3 regions of the Parabacteroides sp. KHUB-02 genome follow, and region 3 is predicted to be linked to each of the others. Evidence: riboswitches for the same ligand, from Rfam matches in the RefSeq annotation. Region 3 holds a riboswitch; each other region holds the start of a gene.
The links. Region 3 has a riboswitch for thiamine pyrophosphate ahead of ACYIA1_RS18865 (TonB-dependent receptor). Riboswitches for the same ligand answer to the same signal wherever they lie in the genome.
Positions count from the first base shown of each region.

Region 1 (6,419 bases), 3.5 Mb from region 3:
ATCATCAGTGGAAAAGCCGAGCCTTCCGCTTTGTTGCCTTTGCAGATGCCGGCAGATATGCGTATCGTGGAGGAGCAATTCGAGGATGTTCCCCGGGATATGAAATGCTATACGGACAGCGAGGGCCATCTGTATGATTTCGCTTTTGGTATGAATTGGAAAGGCGTTATCGATGATGAGCGAGTGACTAAATATAAATAGGGTAAATTACATTTTTGTGTTTTTGTGGTTACGGTATCTATATATAATGCCTAAATTTGCATGGTAATATTATTAAGTGCAGACCATGAAAATTATGACATTGCAGGGAACGGACAAATTGTTATATGAACTTGTCGCGCCTTTGGTCATGAATCCAGCCATTTTGCGACAAAATAACAATTACCCTTTTAAAACATCTCGTAGCCACGTTTGGTATATAGCCTTTCATGAAACGGCTGTTGTTGGTTTTATGCCTGTAAAAAAAGGACATATCTATTACTCTATAGACAATTATTTCGTGAGTGGTGACGATCCTTCGGTATTGAGTGAACTTCTTGAAGAAGTCATAAAGGATTTTTCATCTCAAGCTTCACTTATGGCTGTTGTGCATAAACGTCATGTAAAAGTGTTCTCACAAAAAAAGTTCCAGACATGTGTTGAGTGGAAAAATTATGATAAAATGCATTATTTACCGGAGGTAGAGTCATGATGCGAAGAATGGATGTGTACGAGGCGACAGAGAAAAGATTGAAGATCATTTTTGATTATTTCGATTACGTATACGTCTCTTTTTCCGGCGGAAAGGATAGTGGTGTACTGTTGAATTTGTGTGTAGATTATATTCGTAGATACGCTCCGGGACGAAAACTAGGTGTATTTCATATGGATTATGAGGTTCAATACAGCCAGACGACCGAATATGTGGAAAAGGTTTATGCCGCTAATTCCGATATCCTTGATATTTATCATTGTTGTGTTCCTTTTAAAGTCCAGACATGTACATCTATGTTTCAACAATATTGGAGACCTTGGAGCGAGGAGTGCCGGGATATCTGGGTTCGAGAGATGCCCCATTCATGTCTCCGGGCGAAAGACTTTGACTTCTTCAAGGTGGACATGTGGGATTATGATTTTCAGAATATGTTCCCTTTTTGGTTGTATCAACGGAAAATGGGCCGGCGTATATGTTGCCTTGTTGGTATCCGTACCCAAGAGAGTTTTAATAGGTGGCGGGCCATACATAGTGATAAGAATTACAGAAAACTAGCTAATTATAAATGGACTCGCAGAATGAATTATTCTATATATAACGCATATCCTATTTATGATTGGAAAACTCAGGATATCTGGATAGCGAACGGAAAGTTCGGTTGGCCATATAATCATTTGTATGATTTGTATTATCAAGCAGGGGTGCCTTTGTCCCGGCAACGTGTGGCGAGCCCATTCATATCCCAAGCGATATCCACACTGTTCATTTACAAAGTTGTCGATCCCGACATGTGGGGGAGGATGGTTGGACGTGTAAACGGTGTTGGCTTTGCCGGTATATATGGGAATACCTCCGCTATGGGATGGAGGGCTATCAAGTGCCCAGCCGGGTTCTCTTGGGAGAAATATATGTATTTTCTCCTAAATACCTTACCCGAAGAAACTCGTGAGAACTATTTGAATAAGTTAAGAGTCAGCCGTAAATTCTGGAGAGAAAAAGGGGGATGCCTCAGTGAGGAGACAATCGCTAAGTTACGGGCGGCTAATATTCCTATCATTGTGGAAGAATGTACCGCTTACCATACGGATAAGAAACCAGTACGGATGGAGTATATCGATGATATCAATATACCCGAGTTTAAAGAAATCCCTACTTACAAACGTATGTGTGTTTGTATTTTGAAAAACGATCATACATGCAAGTATATGGGTTTTTCCCAGACAAAACGAGAGAGGGATATGAGAAAAGAAGTAATGGACAAATATAATTTTTATAAGCATGGGAAACTTTGTTAGTCCGGCATATGGTGTTAGGGCTGTCCCTATAGAAAAAATTGTAGCCAACAGCTATAACCCTAATATCATGGCACCACCGGAAATGCGATTATTGGAACTTTCCATTTGGGAGGATGGCTATACGATGCCTTGCGTCTGTTATTATCTTGAAGAGGATGATTTATATGAGATAGTAGATGGTTATCATCGTTATCTGGTTATGAAGCAATCTCAAAGGATTTATGATCGTGAGAAAGGAATGTTGCCTGTAACGGTGATTGAGAAAGATATTTCAAACCGAATGGCTTCAACCATTCGCCATAACAGGGCTCGAGGGATGCACAACTTGGAACTTATGACGGAGATTGTTACGGAGTTGGTCAAATCTGGGATGTCTGATAAGTGGATCATGCGTAATATTGGAATGGATAAAAATGAGTTACTTCGGTTCAAGCAGATTTCGGGATTAGCTGAATTATTCCGGGATAAAGAATTCGGTTGGTCTGATGACTGGTCGGAAGAAGATTAAGCTTTTTACATTTCTCAATATGTTGAGGAGCAATTTGTTTGTTCGCCGATATATCGAGTATATAATGTTCTTTCCCTTCCAACTCAGAGTCTGTCCAAAGCTCGATAACCGAATTGCCTTTTGCCCGTAACCCTCCCATAATGGCGCTTTGCCCGAATCGTTCTCTCAATATGTCTTGCAACTCAAACAAGCAGGGAGCCTGTTTGGGCAAATTGGTTTTCACTACGGTTTGCGGAGTGATTGTAAAATTCTTCGCATCCGTTACTTGTCCCCAAGAACATACCACCACTAACAGCAGCGACAATATGATATTGATTTTTCTGACGGTAAAGCACATAACTTCTTTTATTTAAGATATTGTATCAAGGCATCGCATTGTTCCATATATCCTTGCAGCGTATCTGCCATTTGCGGCATTTCAGGAAGCAGTTCACCACATATCCGTTTGATGCCGGGTAGTTCCATCAATCCGGGAAATCCTTTTCGCATCCATTCTTTCTTAGAGGGATAATCGTCCGGAAGATTAGTGTATAGCATTTGGTAGTAGCTGATGGATAATGCGATTTGTTGTATCTGTTTTGTCTCTCCTTCGGGGTATTGTTCCAGTTTGTTGATAGCTTCCGTAAACAGGGATCGCTGCATTTCGATGGTAGCCGGATAATCACCCAACAATACAAGTGTCTGTAACAAATAAATACGGCAAGTAGCAAGTTCCTGCTCAGTTAACGGCAGTCCGCTCAGGTACTCAAGCCCCTCTTTGACCTCAAGGAGAGAGAGCAGGCGTTCCGGTGGCAACGTGCCCGGTTCTTGTGCCTTCAGCCATTGGTGGCAAGCGAAACTGACCACGCAACGGTGGAGCAGGCGTGACGGATCATTTTCATCTCCTGTAAGGGAGGCATAACGGTCGGCTTCCGCAAAATCATGCTTTTCTATAAGCTTGTACATTATGCGTTTACAAAATTCTGGAAATAGAGATTCCTGTTTCTCTTTCCACTGGTTGTACGGGGTCTCCCAACCGGCAAGGAAAGACATTTCCTCTTCTTCAAAATCGAAATCCATCTCTTTCCCATAGGCTCCTGCCACTTCAAACGCTTCGGGAACTGCCAGCAGCCGGAGCAACGCTTGGATTCTTTCCGGTTCGGGTGCATTGTCATCGTCCAAACCTTCCACTACGCAAAGTAGCGGAAAGAACGCATACCAATGTCCCAGCGTATCGGCTCCTCTTTTATCCCCTTCGGCAAGTGCCTTAGAAGCTAAGGGAACAATTTGTTCCGCCAATTCCAAAGGGGCTAGTAGCCGAAGTTCCGCCTTTGCCGATACAGGAAGAACACCCATCTCAAGCAGCTTTTTCCATAACGCAGTCCCTGCGGTGACACAACACTTTCCGGAACAACCGTCCACATAAGTACCATCTTTCAAGAAACCGCCCTCTATGGCAAGCCGCCTCGCCTCGCTACGCTCCGGCTCAGGCAATTGCTCCGGAGGCAAAAGAGAGAGATAACCGAGTTGTTCCAGTTCATCACGAACCCGTAATACCGTGTACCCGCAGTCCAGTTGATTCTGGATTTGGTAAAGACTATAACAAATACTTTGTGCCAAAGGTGGAACAGGAGAGGCGGTCGCTGTTGTTATCACGGAATATTCCACCAAACTTTCTATAGCATGCATTGACATAATTGCAGTGATTTATAAGGATTAATATGAGTCCTATTGGTTGATAAATTGAAAACCAGAGATAGAAACTATAAGTTTGAATTACCTAATTACAAGATTTACAGATTTAATACCACTACGTTTATCGTAAGCAAAGTTACAGATATTTATTATTTGACCGATGATTTTTGCAAAGAATTTGCATTGCAACAAGGAAAAGACTAACATACCGTGATAATTATACTGATAACCTATGGTTTTATATGAATGTTATTGGCTATTGTACCCGATGAAATTGCTGGCAAATCTTCAAGGCATCTTATACATTATCCATCCGAATGACGGAAAAATTGAGGGGAAACATAGAAGTGGAACCTGAAGGTGTACAGTTATACTAATTTTTTGTACATTTGCTCCCGACTTTTCACATAGGGGTGCCCGAGTCATACGGGCTGAGATTATACCCATCGAACCTGATCCGGGTAATGCCGGCGAAGGGAAAATAAGGTAGAACTAGGAAATAAAGGGGGCGTTACCTCTATGTGCTCCCTGATGTTTAAACTTTAATTAGTTATTAAGATGGAACAGATTGTTTCAAGTGGAATCATTGACTCTTACTTCGAGAAGTTGAAGAGCAACTTGTCTGTGGATGTAGCGATCGTGGGAGGGGGACCTTCCGGTATCGTAGCCGCTTATTTCTTGGCGAAAGCCGGTAAGAAGGTGGCGTTGTTTGATCGTAAGCTGGCTCCCGGTGGAGGTATGTGGGGCGGCGCTATGATGTTCAACGATATCGTGGTGCAGGAAGAGGCTATGCCGATCATCAAGGAATTGGGCGTAAGCTATAAGGAAGGTGCTAACGGCACGTATATCATGGATTCGGTACATACCACTTCCGCTTTGATTTATCAGGCGACGAAGGCGGGCGCTACGATCTTTAACTGCTATTCGGTAGAGGACGTGGTGTTTCATAACGATGCCGTAGCCGGTGTGGTAGTGAACTGGGCTCCGGTAATCCGTGAGGGGATGCACGTGGATCCGTTGACGATCATGGCAAAGGCTGTCTTGGAAGGTACGGGGCATGATTGCGAGATTGCCCGTGTGGTAGCCCGTAAGAATGATATCCAATTGAATACACCGACCGGAGGCGTGATCGGCGAGCGTTCCTTGAATGTGGAGCTGGGTGAGCAGACGACGGTGGAGAACACGAAGGAGATCTACCCGGGATTATTCGTTTCCGGTATGGCCGCTAACGGCGTAAGCGGTAGCTTCCGTATGGGACCGATCTTTGGCGGCATGCTGATGAGCGGCAAGAAGGCTGCTGAGTTGATCTGCGAAAAACTTGGGAATTGAAAATTGAGAATTGAGAATTGAAAATTATTGATTGTTGTATCTTTAATTTTCAATTCTCAATTCCCAACGGTTTTTCCTTGTCTCAAGAATAAGAATCCCGTTATGATCAACGCCGTGGATAATCCCGTATAGAATACAGAAATGAAAGAATTCGGCAGTAAATGGAGCGCACGGATCGTGATCCCGAAAGCGATCATGAAGATCATGATAATCCAACCTTTCACGTCGAAGAAAGAGAACGGGCAATGTTTCCCGTTTTTCCGGGAGATCCGTTCGGAATGTTTATAGAAAAGCCGTTTAAAGACCAAATTGAAGAAAAGTAAGAAAACGATGGTCGCTTCCCCGATCTTGAATAACCAATAATGGGTATCGTTTAACCATGTGACGATACCGATGCGTAAGATATTGATACCGGCGAAAATCCATACGCAACCGGCGGTATATAATAATACCTTTTTATTTACTCCAAACTTCATCTATCTTTTTATTTACCGCAAACTTACAACATTCATGTAAAAAACGGAAAAATATCCTTATCTTTGTGCCATGCGTGAGAAAATGAAACAGAGGGTTGTACAATACGTGGTGCTGATGGCCGGCATCTTGGCATTGCTTTCTGTGGTTATCCCTCACCATCATCACCGGGACGGGATGCCTTGTTATCAATCCTTGACCGCGGAGCAAGCGCATGGCGATAAAAGCACTGATACGCATGATTGCGGTTGCGACGGGCATAACTTGGCCTATTTCAGTACGCATATTTCTCATTTTATGGATGGAGATGTGGATATACATCTGATGCCGTTACTCGTCTTATTTGATTACATTTATCCACCTGAACCGGCGTTTTGCGGACAGCTCCTTGATCACGAGAACGCCCCCTACATTGAGTCGCTGCACGACACTTGGATAGTGAGTG
Region 1 is NZ_JBWQEV010000001.1:935,760-942,178, forward strand. Features, by position in the region: gene ACYIA1_RS04055 (glycoside hydrolase family 3 protein) at 1-201, shown strand, start outside; gene ACYIA1_RS04060 (hypothetical protein) at 287-691, shown strand; gene ACYIA1_RS04065 (DUF3440 domain-containing protein) at 688-1,989, shown strand; gene ACYIA1_RS04070 (IbrB-like domain-containing protein) at 1,973-2,497, shown strand; gene ACYIA1_RS04075 (hypothetical protein) at 2,843-4,171, opposite strand; TPP riboswitch at 4,571-4,667, shown strand; gene ACYIA1_RS04080 (sulfide-dependent adenosine diphosphate thiazole synthase) at 4,730-5,500, shown strand; gene ACYIA1_RS04085 (hypothetical protein) at 5,557-5,976, opposite strand; gene ACYIA1_RS04090 (DUF6769 family protein) at 6,047-6,419, shown strand, end outside.
Region 1: linked by a shared signal. The riboswitch ahead of ACYIA1_RS04080 (sulfide-dependent adenosine diphosphate thiazole synthase) and the one ahead of ACYIA1_RS18865 (TonB-dependent receptor) in region 3 are both predicted to bind thiamine pyrophosphate.

Region 2 (6,419 bases), 3.0 Mb from region 3:
CTGCACAAACTGGCTCAAAGCCAAAGTACGATGTGTATCTTCTTAAGCGCCGGTGTCGTAGAGAAGGTCCAAGAGGAATTATCGCGACATTACGCTCCAACCACTCCGGTAGCCGCTTGCTATAAATTGACATGGAAAGACGAGCGGATCTACCGTGGGCAACTGAAAGATCTCGCGAAAATCGTAAAAGAGAATCATCTTACACTGACAACATTACTTGTCGTCGGGGATGCCATCGATAATCGCAAGGGTCTATCCCGCTTATATGCGGATGAATTCAAACATCTTTTCCGTAAGTAATGATACTGATCCTTGGAGGAACGACAGAAGGCCGTGTGGCTGTGCGGGTAGCGGACGAGGCAGCCGCTACCTATTACTATTCTACGAAAGGAACTTTGCAATCCATTGAATGCGCGCATGGAATCCGTTTGACCGGAGCCATGAATGCGGAGGAAATGGAGTGTTTTTGTCGTGACCACGCGATTAAGCTATTGATTGATGCGGCACACCCTTTCGCTCAAGTGTTACACCAAACGATCGAAAAAGTATCGAAATGTTTACAGATTCCGGTGATCCGTTACGAACGTCGGTATCCACCTCGTGATGAGGACTTGATTTGGTGCGATAGTTATGCAGACGCAATTCACCAAATGGAAAACAAAGGTATCCAACGGCTACTTGCCCTCAGTGGCGTGAACACCCTTGCCCCGCTCCGCCCTTATTGGCGATCGCATACCACTTGGTTCCGTATATTGGAGCGGGAGGAATCTTTGTCGTTGGCCGAGAAGCAGGGCTTCCCCCAAGAACGTCTGGTTTTCTATCGAGAAGGTGAGGATGAGTTAAAGTTGTTGGAGCAACTCCATCCGGATGCGATCTTGACAAAGGAAAGTGGTTTCTCCGGCTATTTTACGGATAAAGTGAACGCTGCCCGCCAATTCGGAATACCAGTATTTGTCGTGAAGCGTCCCGCATTACCGGAAACTTTCTACCGAGTGTATGGTGAAGACGGATTGCGCAAACAAATCGAACGCCTATTACCCGAATTCTTTCCCTTGAAAAGCGGATATACGACCGGAGCTTGTGCTACCGCCGCCGCAAAAGCCGCTTTATTGGCCTTATTATCAAGGAAGGAACAAACAGAAAGCCAGATAACATTACCCTCGGGAGAACAGATAACGTTGCCGGTAGCCTATACCGAATGGGCCGGGTGTTCCGCCACCTGTACCGTGATCAAGGAGTCTGGGGATGATCCGGACGTGACGAATCATAGCCGGATCCGGGTTACTGTTCAATTATCTCTCGATGCATCCGGTTGTGCCATCGCCGTGGCAGAGTCGTGCCACGGTGATGGCACAGCTGTGCCAAGCCGATGGCACAAGCGTGCCACGGTAATGGCACAAGAAGAATATTGTCAAGAAACAGAAAGCGACGATACGGGAAGAGTCATCTTCCAAGCAGGTGAAGGAGTCGGAACCGTGACCCTTCCGGGACTCGGCTTGAAAGTCGGCGGCCCGGCTATAAACGCCACGCCCCGTAAGATGATCCGGCAAGAGCTGATTCCACTCCTGCCCTCACCCGATTCCGTCGCTATTGTCACGGTCTCGGTTCCCGGTGGCGAGGAGTTGGCGAAACGTACCTTCAATCCGAAACTTGGAATTATCGGGGGAATCTCCATTATCGGGACATCCGGAATCGTGCGTCCTTTCTCATCGGACGCTTTTATCGCCTCGATACGGAAAGAAGCCAGTGTCGCCAAAGCGATAGGTTGCGAGACGTTGGTTATTAATTCCGGGGCGAAGAGTGAACGCTACCTTCGGAGCTTATACGCTTCTTTGCCTCCACAATCATTCGTCCATTATGGGAACTTTATCGGAGAGACGCTAAAGATCGCTGCCGATTTAGGTTTCAAGCAGGTTATCTTAGGTATCATGATCGGCAAGGCGGTGAAACTTGCGGAAGGTTTCCTGGATACACACAGCAAAAAAGTCGTCATGAACAAAGGCTTCCTTCAAGATGTAGCGAAAGAAGCAAAATGCGAGGAGGCGACCGTAGATGCAATCAATCGGATTACGTTGGCCCGTGAATTATGGGAGCTTCTTGCGGAAAAAGAACAAAATCGTTTCTTCCCATTACTTTTACAAAAATGTAAATCGTATTGCGCTCCTATCCTTCCCGACGGCGAACTAACCTTGCTGTTAATATCCGAAGAGGGCAAGGTCTTGTACCAATCTTAGCTGTAGAGACGCAGCGCGCACGCTACGTCTCTACACCCCCCAGACTGTAATAGCATTTCTTTTTAGCTGTTTATTCTTTTTTATTAGGGATTCTTTAAGAATACATATTAGGAGGATTTCGTACTTTTGCCCTCTAAATATTGATTAAAATAATGTTTAGATATCTTTTAATTTATATGGCCTGCCTTCTATTCGCCTTTTCCGTAAAGGCGCAAGGCATTTCCAATGACACGATTCCGAAAGAAGTGCTGATGCTGGATGGTAAGCCTATGACCGAAAAGCAAATACAACGTTATCATAAACAATTACATAAAGACTCCATACGGGCCAACAAAAGGATCTGGTGGTCTATCCTTGGCGGACCGTCTTACACGCCGGAAGCCTCCTTTGGCGTAGGTGGCGCGGTTTTGGCTAGCTTTCGCTTAAACAAGAATGATACGATATCCCAACGATCGTTTATCCCTGCGGGATTTAACATTACCTTAAACGGGACGTTCGTTTTTGCCGGTGCCGGTACCTTATTCTTCAACGAGAATCGCTTCCGTATTTATATCAGTTACGGTTATCGGAACGAACCTTCGCATTATTTCGGGAAAGGCTATGAGACGATCGAGCAAATCGAGAAGAGCGACTCGACAACGAAATTCCATAAGAGTTCTTTCCAACTATATCCCCGTTTCGTATGGGAAGTTAGGCCTCATTTATATACGGGTCCTCTTTTTGATATTAATTTCAGCAAATCAGATGATATCAACCCGGTGATGGCCGAAGATCCTTATTTCAATAAGTTCAAACGAGATTATGTCAATATCGGTGTCGGCGGCTTGATTCAATACGATACACGAAATGACGTGGCGACCCCAAGTTCCGGTATGTTACTAAGCGCGATCGCTAAAGTGTATGGAAAGTATTTAGGCGGTGCATATAATTATGAGATGTTCGAGTTAGAATACCGCCAATTCCAGCAAGTATTTCGTCCTCGTAGCACCTTGGCATGGATCGCCAAGACACAAATCGGTGTGGGAAACGTTCCTTTTACGGAGCTTCCTTCGTTTGGCTCTCCTTTCGATCTTCGCGGATACTATTGGGGCAAGTACCGTGACAAGACCATGGCGTATGGGATTCTGGAGTATCGTCATATGTTCGGCAGCGTGGAGAAATATAAGAGCGGTAATTTCTGGGCGAAGTGTGGTTTTGTTGGCTGGGTCGGCACGGGTACGATCGGAAACGCTCCTATCGTAGACTGGAATAAATGGAAGTTCAACTACGGCGTAGGCTTACGTATCCAAATGCAACCCGGCAAGAACTTCCGCCTAGACGTAGGCAAAGACCCGAACCAAAAAGGGATGGCGGTTTATATGAATATGACGGAAGCCTTCTAAAACCAGAAGGCTCCCGTCTACGATTTATGGAAGTATAACCTTGCGTTAAAATTATCGTTTAAAAGCCGGAAATATCTTAATATCGATTTTTTTCACTAAGTTTGCGTCGTCGAAGGGGTGCCATACTATATGGGCTGAGATCATACCCTTACTACTTGATGCGGGTAATGCCGCCGTAAGAAAAACGAATGTTAGATGGATAAAAATGAAACGTACCGTTATCCGGTAGCTTTAACGATCGCGGGCTCTGATAGTGGCGGTGGTGCCGGAATACAAGCGGATATTAAGACTTTTTCCTCGCTGGGGGTTTTTGGAGCCTCGGCGATAACGGCTATAACCGCTCAAAACACACAGGGAGTGCGAGGGATCCAAGCGATCTCTCCCGAGATTTTGAGAGGACAAATCGAAGCTATTCTTGAGGATTTCATCGTAGATGCCGTAAAAATAGGGATGCTACATAACAAGGATGCCGTAAAGGTCGTATCTGAAACTTTACCTTCCTTCCAACAGACTTCTATCATTTTAGATCCAGTGATGATATCCACGAGCGGAAGTAAATTATTGGAGGATGACGCCATCCGAACCATCATGGATGAGTTGTTCCCTAAAGCGACACTGCTTACTCCGAATATTCCCGAGACGGAATATCTTTCCGGTATAAAAATCAATAACGAGGCGGATATCTTACTTGCCGCCCGGAAATTGCAGGAAAAAGGATGTAACGCTCTATTGATCAAGGGGGGGCATATTCCCGGAGTAGAAACGGTGGATCGGTTATTTATCAATGAGAATAATCCGATTTGTCTGGTCTCGCCAACAGTGGAGACCTTCAATACCCATGGAACGGGCTGTACGCTATCGTCCGCCATCGCCGCTTATATGGCACTCGGCCATTCATTGGTGGAAGCCGTACGATTAGCCAAGGAATATATGAATAACGCGCTCGTTCACGGGGCAAATGTATGCATGGGAAAAGGGCACGGACCTGTAAACCACTTCTTCTCACCCTCTGCCCTTCATAAAATCCGATGGAATCATGAATAAGCTGGTCGTAATTACTACACCTTATTTTTTTGCGGATGAAGCTTCTTTGATCGAACTTCTATTTGCGGAAGGAATGTCTCGTTTACATCTACGTAAACCGGATTGTAAACGTGATGAATTGGAGGGCTTATTGGATAACATCTCTCCGGCCTATTACGACAGGATCGTTCTTCATGATTGGTTTACCTTGGCAGAAGAAAGGGCTTTAGGAGGAGTCCATTTGAACAAGAGGAACCCGGAAGCTCCACCTTTATATAAAGGCAGTATAAGTCGTTCTTGCCATAGTCTGGAAGAGATTATCGAGTATAAACCGGTATGCGACTATGTATTCCTTAGCCCGATCTTTCAGAGTATATCCAAAGAAGGATATGGTAGCGGATTCCCCTTAGATGGATTGCGAAACGCGAAGGGCATCATCGATGATAAGGTGATTGCCTTGGGAGGAATCTGCCCGCAGACAATAACGAAATTAAAAGATATCCCCTTCGGCGGTGTCGCCGTTCTCGGAGCCCTTTGGGGAAACGATCCCTCCCTTCTAGTCGCGGATCAACTCATAAAACAATTCAAACGATTACAAGTATGGCCTTAAATTATTATTTCGGATATGATGAGAATGGAAGAGTCGGTCGGAGAACAACCGGATTACGCCCCCCTTTTGGTGGAAACAATCGCTTGATGTTTATAACGCATCGTACGCCTAAATATACGGAATGCGACGAGGTACGCATGGCAATCCAAGGAGGGTGCTCATGGATACAGTTGCGCATGAAGGATGGGATTTATGAGGATACCGTACGTACATGTGCCACTATCTGCGCGGAAGAATGTGAGCGAATCGTGGATTTCTGCGTAAACGATGATCTGGAGGCTGCCGTGACATGTGGCGCTACGGCTTGTCATCTGGGTAAGAATGATATGCCCTTGGATATCGCTTGGGAAGTACTGAAAGACAAGTTGGATTCCAATGCCATCTTCTATATCGGGGCTACGGCTAACACGTTCGAGGATATCCGGCTGGCCGTAGAACGAGGCGCCTCGTATATCGGACTAGGGCCGTATCGCTTTACGGGTACCAAGAAGAATTTGAGTCCCATCTTAGGTCTGGAAGGTTATCGTAAAATTATCGCTCAATGCAAGGAGGCTGGCATTGATATTCCTATCTTCGCGATAGGTGGTATTACGCTGGAAGACGTAGGCCCTTTGATGGAGACGGGTATAACCGGAATCGCTGTTTCGGGCGCGATTATCAATGCCCCCGATCCCGTGGAGGAAACCCGCCGGTTTATAGAGGAAATCAATAAGTACTAAACTAAATACATATGGCTACTAAAAAGAATATGCGTATTTCCTATCCGTCCTCGGAAAAGATTTATGTCCCGGGCGAGATCAATAAGATCAAGGTTGGTATGCGTAAGATTAAATTGTTGGACACGGTAACTTTGGATGAGCATGGAGAGCGAATCTTCAAGAAGAACAATCCGGTAATCGTTTACGATACGAGCGGCCCGTATTCCGATCCCAAGATATCGATTGATATCGCTAAAGGACTTCCTCGTATACGTGAGGAGTGGTACGGTAAGCGTAAAGATGTGGTTCAATTGCCGGAATTGACTTCCGCTTATGGCCGTGAGCGATTGGCGGACGCGAGTCTGAATTCCCTGCGTTTTCCCAAGCGATACTTGCCTTTCCGGGCTAAAGAGGGTAAGAATATCACCCAGATGTATTATGCGAAGAAGCGTATTATCACTCCGGAAATGGA
Region 2 is NZ_JBWQEV010000001.1:1,531,672-1,538,090, reverse strand. Features, by position in the region: gene cobM (precorrin-4 C(11)-methyltransferase) at 1-300, shown strand, start outside; gene cbiD (cobalt-precorrin-5B (C(1))-methyltransferase CbiD) at 300-2,234, shown strand; gene ACYIA1_RS06665 (BamA/TamA family outer membrane protein) at 2,387-3,616, shown strand; TPP riboswitch at 3,720-3,817, shown strand; gene thiD (bifunctional hydroxymethylpyrimidine kinase/phosphomethylpyrimidine kinase) at 3,812-4,660, shown strand; gene ACYIA1_RS06655 (thiamine phosphate synthase) at 4,653-5,249, shown strand; gene ACYIA1_RS06650 (thiamine phosphate synthase) at 5,240-5,968, shown strand; gene thiC (phosphomethylpyrimidine synthase ThiC) at 5,980-6,419, shown strand, end outside.
Region 2: linked by a shared signal. The riboswitch ahead of thiD (bifunctional hydroxymethylpyrimidine kinase/phosphomethylpyrimidine kinase) and the one ahead of ACYIA1_RS18865 (TonB-dependent receptor) in region 3 are both predicted to bind thiamine pyrophosphate.

Region 3 (6,419 bases):
AATAGCGATATCCGTCACCTTCGCGCCACGGGCACGCATAGCGGTAAACGCCTCGTGACCCGGAGTATCCAAGAACGTGATACGGCGGCCATTCTGCAACTTCACGTTGTAGGCTCCGATATGCTGCGTGATACCACCAGCCTCACCGGCGATTACGTTCGCGCTACGGATATTATCCAATAAAGAAGTCTTACCATGGTCAACGTGTCCCATCACCGTTACGATAGGCGGACGGGCTACCCAATCCTCCTCGTTATCATCTTCCTCATCAGCGTTGATCGCCTCGACAACATCCGCGCTTACATATTCAGTCTTATAACCGAACTCCTCAGCCACGATATTGATCGTCTCCGCATCCAGGCGCTGATTGATCGAAACCATAAGGCCGATGCTCATGCAAGTACCGATAACCTCCGTTACAGATACGTCCATCATGTTCGCCAAGTCGTTGGCCGTAACGAACTCGGTCAGCTTCAATACCTTGCTTTCCAGTTCTTCCTGTTCCATCAACTCGTGCTCACGTTTCACAGCGGCGTCACGTTTATCACGACGGTATTTAGCCCCCTTATTATTCTTATTATTCTTGTTGGTCAAGCGAGCCAAAGTCTCCTTGATCTGCTTTTGAACATCCTCTTCGCTAACTTCCGCTTTCACCGGCTTCTTCAAGCGAGGCTTACGGTCGTTATTCGGACGATCGTCACGATTCGGGCGCGGATAATTCGTACCCGGCGTATTATTCACGTCTACCCGATCTTTCTTGATACGTTTACGCTTCTTCTTAGCGTCACCTTCCTCACCCGGTTTGGCGGGAGCGTTCGGTTTAATCAAAGTAGGCGAATTCGGACTCTTATGAGGAGCGCCCGGACCGTTGCTATTATTACCCGGCCGATTGTTATTAAACTTTTGCTTCTCATCACGCTCTTTCCGCTTCTCCTCCTTCGTTTTCTTCTTCGGACGAGTCGATTGGTTAAGCGCATCCAAGTCAATCTTACCGGTTACCTTGATCTTTGATTCCAATTTAACCGAGTTCAAACGGAAAAGATTATCGTCTTTTTCCTCGGTCTTCTCTACTTCCTGTTCCGGTTTCACACTTTCCACCTTAGGTTCCGCAACAACCGGTTGCTTCTCTACGGTTTTTTCTTTTTCCACTTCCACTACTATAACTTTTTCTTCTTTTTTCTCCGTGGGAGCCTGCGCAGGCTGCGCGGGTTTAACAGGAGCTTGAGCAGCGGGAGCGGCAGGCGCTTCCTTCACTTTCGGCTCTTCCTTTACCTTAGGCTCTTCTTTCACCTTCGGCTCCTCTTTAGCCTTCGGCTCTTCCTGCTGTTTTTTATGTTGTCCACCATCCAAATCGATATGACCCTTCATTACGATCTTAGGCCTGAATTCTTCCGGTATCACTGTCTTTATTTCCGCAGTCTTCTCTTCTTTCACAGAAGGAGCCTCTTTCTGCGCACGATCCGCCGCAAAATTACGATCTTTCTCAGGCAGATCCTTTCCAAACTCTTTTACGAGCAAAGCATACTGTTCATCACTGATCCTCGTGTTGGGATTATCCTCAACCGAGAACCCATTCCGGTGCAGGAACTCAACCACCGTGTTGATTCCCACGTTCAATTTTCTCTGTACTTGAATTAATTTTATAGGCATATCTAACTTTGTCGTAATACTTATTCGTTACCTTCATCTTCAAATTCCGCGGATAAGATAGCTAAAAGATCGTCCACGGTCTGCTCTTCCAGATCGGCACGTTCAATAATCTCATTGCGGTTCATAGCAAGGACGCTCTTCGCCGTATAGCATCCTATATTCTTCAGTGCGTCGATCACCCAGCTGTCGATCTCGTCGGAGAACTCATCCAAGTAGATATCCTCCTCGTCCGCTCCTTCGATATCACGGAATACGTCAATCGTATACTCAGTCAACATACAAGCCAACTTAATATTCAGACCACCCTTACCGATCGCTAAAGAAACCTCCTCCGGACGTAGATAAACCTCAGCTTTCTTTTCTTCCTCATTTACACGGATAGAAGAGATCTTAGCCGGGCTTAAAGCACGCTGGATAAACAAAGAGAGATTTGAGGTGTAATTAATCACATCAATGTTCTCGTTTCTCAACTCGCGAACGATTCCGTGGATACGAGAGCCTTTCATACCTACGCAAGCACCCACCGGGTCAATACGGTCATCGTATGACTCGACAGCCACTTTGGCACGCTCTCCCGGGATACGGGCGATCGCCTTGATCGTAATCAAGCCGTCATTAATCTCCGGAACCTCCAACTCGAACAACCGCTGCAAGAAGACCTTATCCGTACGGGAAAGAAGGATCTTCGGGTTGTTATTATAGTTATCCACACGTTGAACGATCGCACGTACGGTCTCTCCCTTACGATAGAAATCGGTCGGGATTTGCTCGGATTTCGGCAGTAGCAACTCATTACCATCGTCATCCAGCAACAGGATTTCTTTCTTCCACACCTGATAAACCTCAGCGGCGATGATGTGGCCGATTTTATCCTTATACTTAGCGTACAAGCTGTCTTTCTGCAATTCAAGTATCTTTGAAGCCAAAGTCTGGCGCAAGTTTAAGATCGCACGACGTCCGAAGTCCGCGAAATGCACCTCGTCGGTCACTTCCTCGCCCACCTCACAGTCGGCGTCGATTTTACGGGCCTCCGTCAACGTAAGCTGCAAGTTCTCATCCTCCAATTCATCATCAGCCACAACCGTACGGTTTCTCCAGATCTCGAAATCACCTTTCTCAGGATTGATAATCACGTCATAGTTCTCATCCGTGCCAAACATCTTGGCGATCACGTTGCGGAACGAATCTTCCAAAACGCTAATCATCGTATCTTTATCGATATTCTTCAACTCCTTGAACTCCGCAAGGGTGTCAATCATACTGATTGTTTCCTCTTTCTTGGCCATAATCTTACTTGAATCTTATTAAGTATTTTGTATATTTTATTTCATCAAATGTATACGACTCATCCTCTATCACGGTTACCTTCCGCTTAGCGCCCTCCGGTTTCACCTTCTTCTCGACAGAGACAACCACACCGTTCTCGTCGGCAGATTTCAACACACCTGTCAGCTTCGAGCCGTTTTTCAACAGCATCTCCACCTCGTTTCCGATGTTCTTGACGTATTGGCGAAGTACCTTAAAAGGAGAAGTAATGCCGGCGGAGCCAACCTCCAGCTCATAATCCTCGACGTCACGATCCAGATGCTCCTCCAAATACCGGCTCAACTCAGCGCAATCATCAATGCTTACCGCTTCATCGTTATCAATTTCAACGACTATCAGGTTCCCCGGTTTAATCACTACGTCTACTAAATAATTGCTTGAAGAGGCTAGTTTTTCCTCTACTAATTGGCTTACCACTTTCTTTTCTATCATACACATATCTGTTAAGAACAAAAGAAGGGGACTACCCGCCCCCTCCTCAACTTCACTTAATCGCCCGCAAATATACAAAAAATCAATGAGTTCTCAAAATATCCTCATCTTTTTGCAGAAAAAATTAATACGACACAAACCGGATTACGATCGATAGTAATCAGAATTAATATCTATAGAAATCCGATTTACTATTGATAGTAATATTTATTAACATTTTTATGCCTATCTTTGCTGCCGAATACGAAGGGGTGCTCGCGGAATCCTTCACGAAAGGAGCGGGCTGAGATCATACCCATAGAACCTGTACAGGTAATGCTGTCGTAGGGATTCATGCTTCTCCGATCCTTTCTATTCATCTATTTAGTTTTAAAGCAAAAAGATGAAAAGATGAAAAATGTATTGGTTATCTTGGCCGGCTCCTTGCTGGCTACAACCGCCAAGGCACAAATGCCCAGTCCGGTCGACTCCTTGAAAATCTCAAAAGACGTATCTTTAGATGAAGTGGTTATTACCGCTACCAAAGTCGGGAAAGAGACCCCGGTAGCTTATAGCGACATCTCCAAACAAGAACTAAGCAGCCGGAACAACGGGCAAGGTATCCCATTCCTTATCTCCCAATCCCCGTCTGTTATCATGACCTCGGATGCCGGAACGGGTATCGGTTACTCCGGTTTTCGTATCCGGGGTACAGACGCGAACCGTATCAATATCACGATCAATGGCGTACCGGTTAATGACTCCGAGTCTCATACCGTATTCTGGGCTAATATGGCCGATATAGCTTCCTCGGTAGAATCGATCCAGATCCAACGAGGTGCCGGAACCTCTACGAACGGAGCCGCGGCTTTTGGCGCTACGGTCGCCATGCAGACCGAGAAACCGTCCTTAAAGCCTTACGGCGAATATTCCGTATCAGCAGGTTCTTTCAGTACGCTGAAGCATACGGTAAAAGGCGGCACCGGATTACTTTACGATCATTTCGCTTTTGATGCCCGCTACTCCAATATCCGTAGCGACGGCTTTATCGATCGTGCCTCCGCCCGTATGAGCTCTTACTATGCCTCCGCCGCTTTCTATGCCGATAATACATTGATTAAATTCCAAGCCTTCGGGAACAGCGAGAAGACCTATCAAGCATGGAACGGCGTTCCGTCTTATTTACTTGACACAGATCGTAGCTATAATCCATGCGGAGAATATGAGGAAGATGGAGTGAAGAAGTTTTATAACAACCAGACGGATAATTATTGGCAACACAACTACCATTTAATGGCCAGCCAGCGTATCGGAGATTTCTGGAATATGAACCTGACCCTTCATTACACCGACGGAAATGGATATTACGAGGATTATAAATCGAAAGCCAAATTCAGCAGTTATAAGCTACCGGAATATATCGATCCGGAGGGTAATACCGTAAAAAAGACCGACCTCGTGCGCCGTAAATGGCTCGACAATTATTTCTATGGGGCCGTTTATAGCGCGAACTATCAACGTGACAATACCCGCCTTACGCTGGGAACCGCCGTCAACAACTATGTAGGCGATCATTTTGGCCGGGTAATGTGGACCAAAAGCGCAAACGTCTTGCCACAACCGGATTACGAATATTATCGCAATACCGGTAAGAAATTAGACTACAACGCATACGCTAAATTGACTCAACGTCTTTCCCCTCTTTTCACCGGCTATCTGGACTTACAATACCGTGGGATCCATTACACCATTAAGGGAAACGATGACAAAGCCGGGGAAGGACTGGACATTCGTAAGAACTGGAACTTCTTCAACCCGAAAGCCGGAATAAACTTCCATAACAATGGCCATAACGCCTTCGTCTCTTTCTCCGTCGCTAACCGGGAACCGAACCGTGACAATTTCACGGAGGCAGGCCCCGAGGAACGTCCTACCCACGAGACCTTATATGATTACGAGGCCGGTTATAGTTTTGGTAACGACCGTTTCCGGGTTGGAGCCAATCTCTATTTCATGGATTACAACAACCAATTGATCCTGACCGGCAAGATCAGCGAGATCGGCGAGGCACTCACTTCCAATATAAAGGATAGCTACCGAATGGGCATCGAGCTTACCGGAGGTGTACAAATCACCTCTTGGCTGAATTGGAACGCGAACGTAACCCTCAGCCAAAATAAAATCAAGCATTTCGTGGAATACGTGGATAACTGGGATACCGGAGGACAAGAGATCAATGATCTAGGCACAACGAATATAGCTTTCTCACCCAATCTAATAGCGAACAGCATGTTTGATTTCGTTTACAAAGGGTTTATCGCGAGTTTCAACTCACAAATAGTAGGCCGCCAATACATAGACAATTCAAGCAGCAAGGATCGTTCCATCGATCCCTACTTTATCAATAGCCTACGTATCGGTTACGCCTTCCAGCCTAAGTTCATGAAAGAAATAACCCTAGACGTGACTATCAACAACCTCTTCAACGAGAAGTACGAGACCAACGCATGGGTATACTCGTATATCGAAAACGGCACACGTAAAAAGGATGACGGTTATTTCACCCAAGCCGGCACGAACGCCATGGCCAGGATCACCTTCAAATTCTAACTTAATTTTCAATTATCAATTATCAATTACTAAAATGGTTTGGCTAGAATACTTCGGAGTAATAACTGGTCTGCTCTATCTCTTTCTAGAGATTAAACAACATAAGGCCATGTGGGTGGTGGGATTCCTCACCTCCCTCGTGTATGTCTTTGTCTTCCTGTCCGCTAAGATTTATGCGGACATGGGATTGCAAACCTATTACGTAGGAATCAGCATATACGGTTTCTATCAATGGACCCGGAAGAAACATGAGATACACACGGAAAACGACAGTCTTCCCTCCGACCGTATCCTATACACCCATCTGAGCCTTCCGCTTTTCGTGGGGATTATCGGGACATTGGCCGTTGTATTCGCCATCTTATGGTATCTCCTTCATCAATTCACGGACTCTCCCATCCCCGTAGGCGATGCGTTCACCA
Region 3 is NZ_JBWQEV010000001.1:4,485,381-4,491,799, reverse strand. Features, by position in the region: gene infB (translation initiation factor IF-2) at 1-1,650, opposite strand, end outside; gene nusA (transcription termination factor NusA) at 1,671-2,936, opposite strand; gene rimP (ribosome assembly cofactor RimP) at 2,941-3,408, opposite strand; TPP riboswitch at 3,646-3,756, shown strand; gene ACYIA1_RS18865 (TonB-dependent receptor) at 3,799-5,997, shown strand; gene pnuC (nicotinamide riboside transporter PnuC) at 6,032-6,419, shown strand, end outside.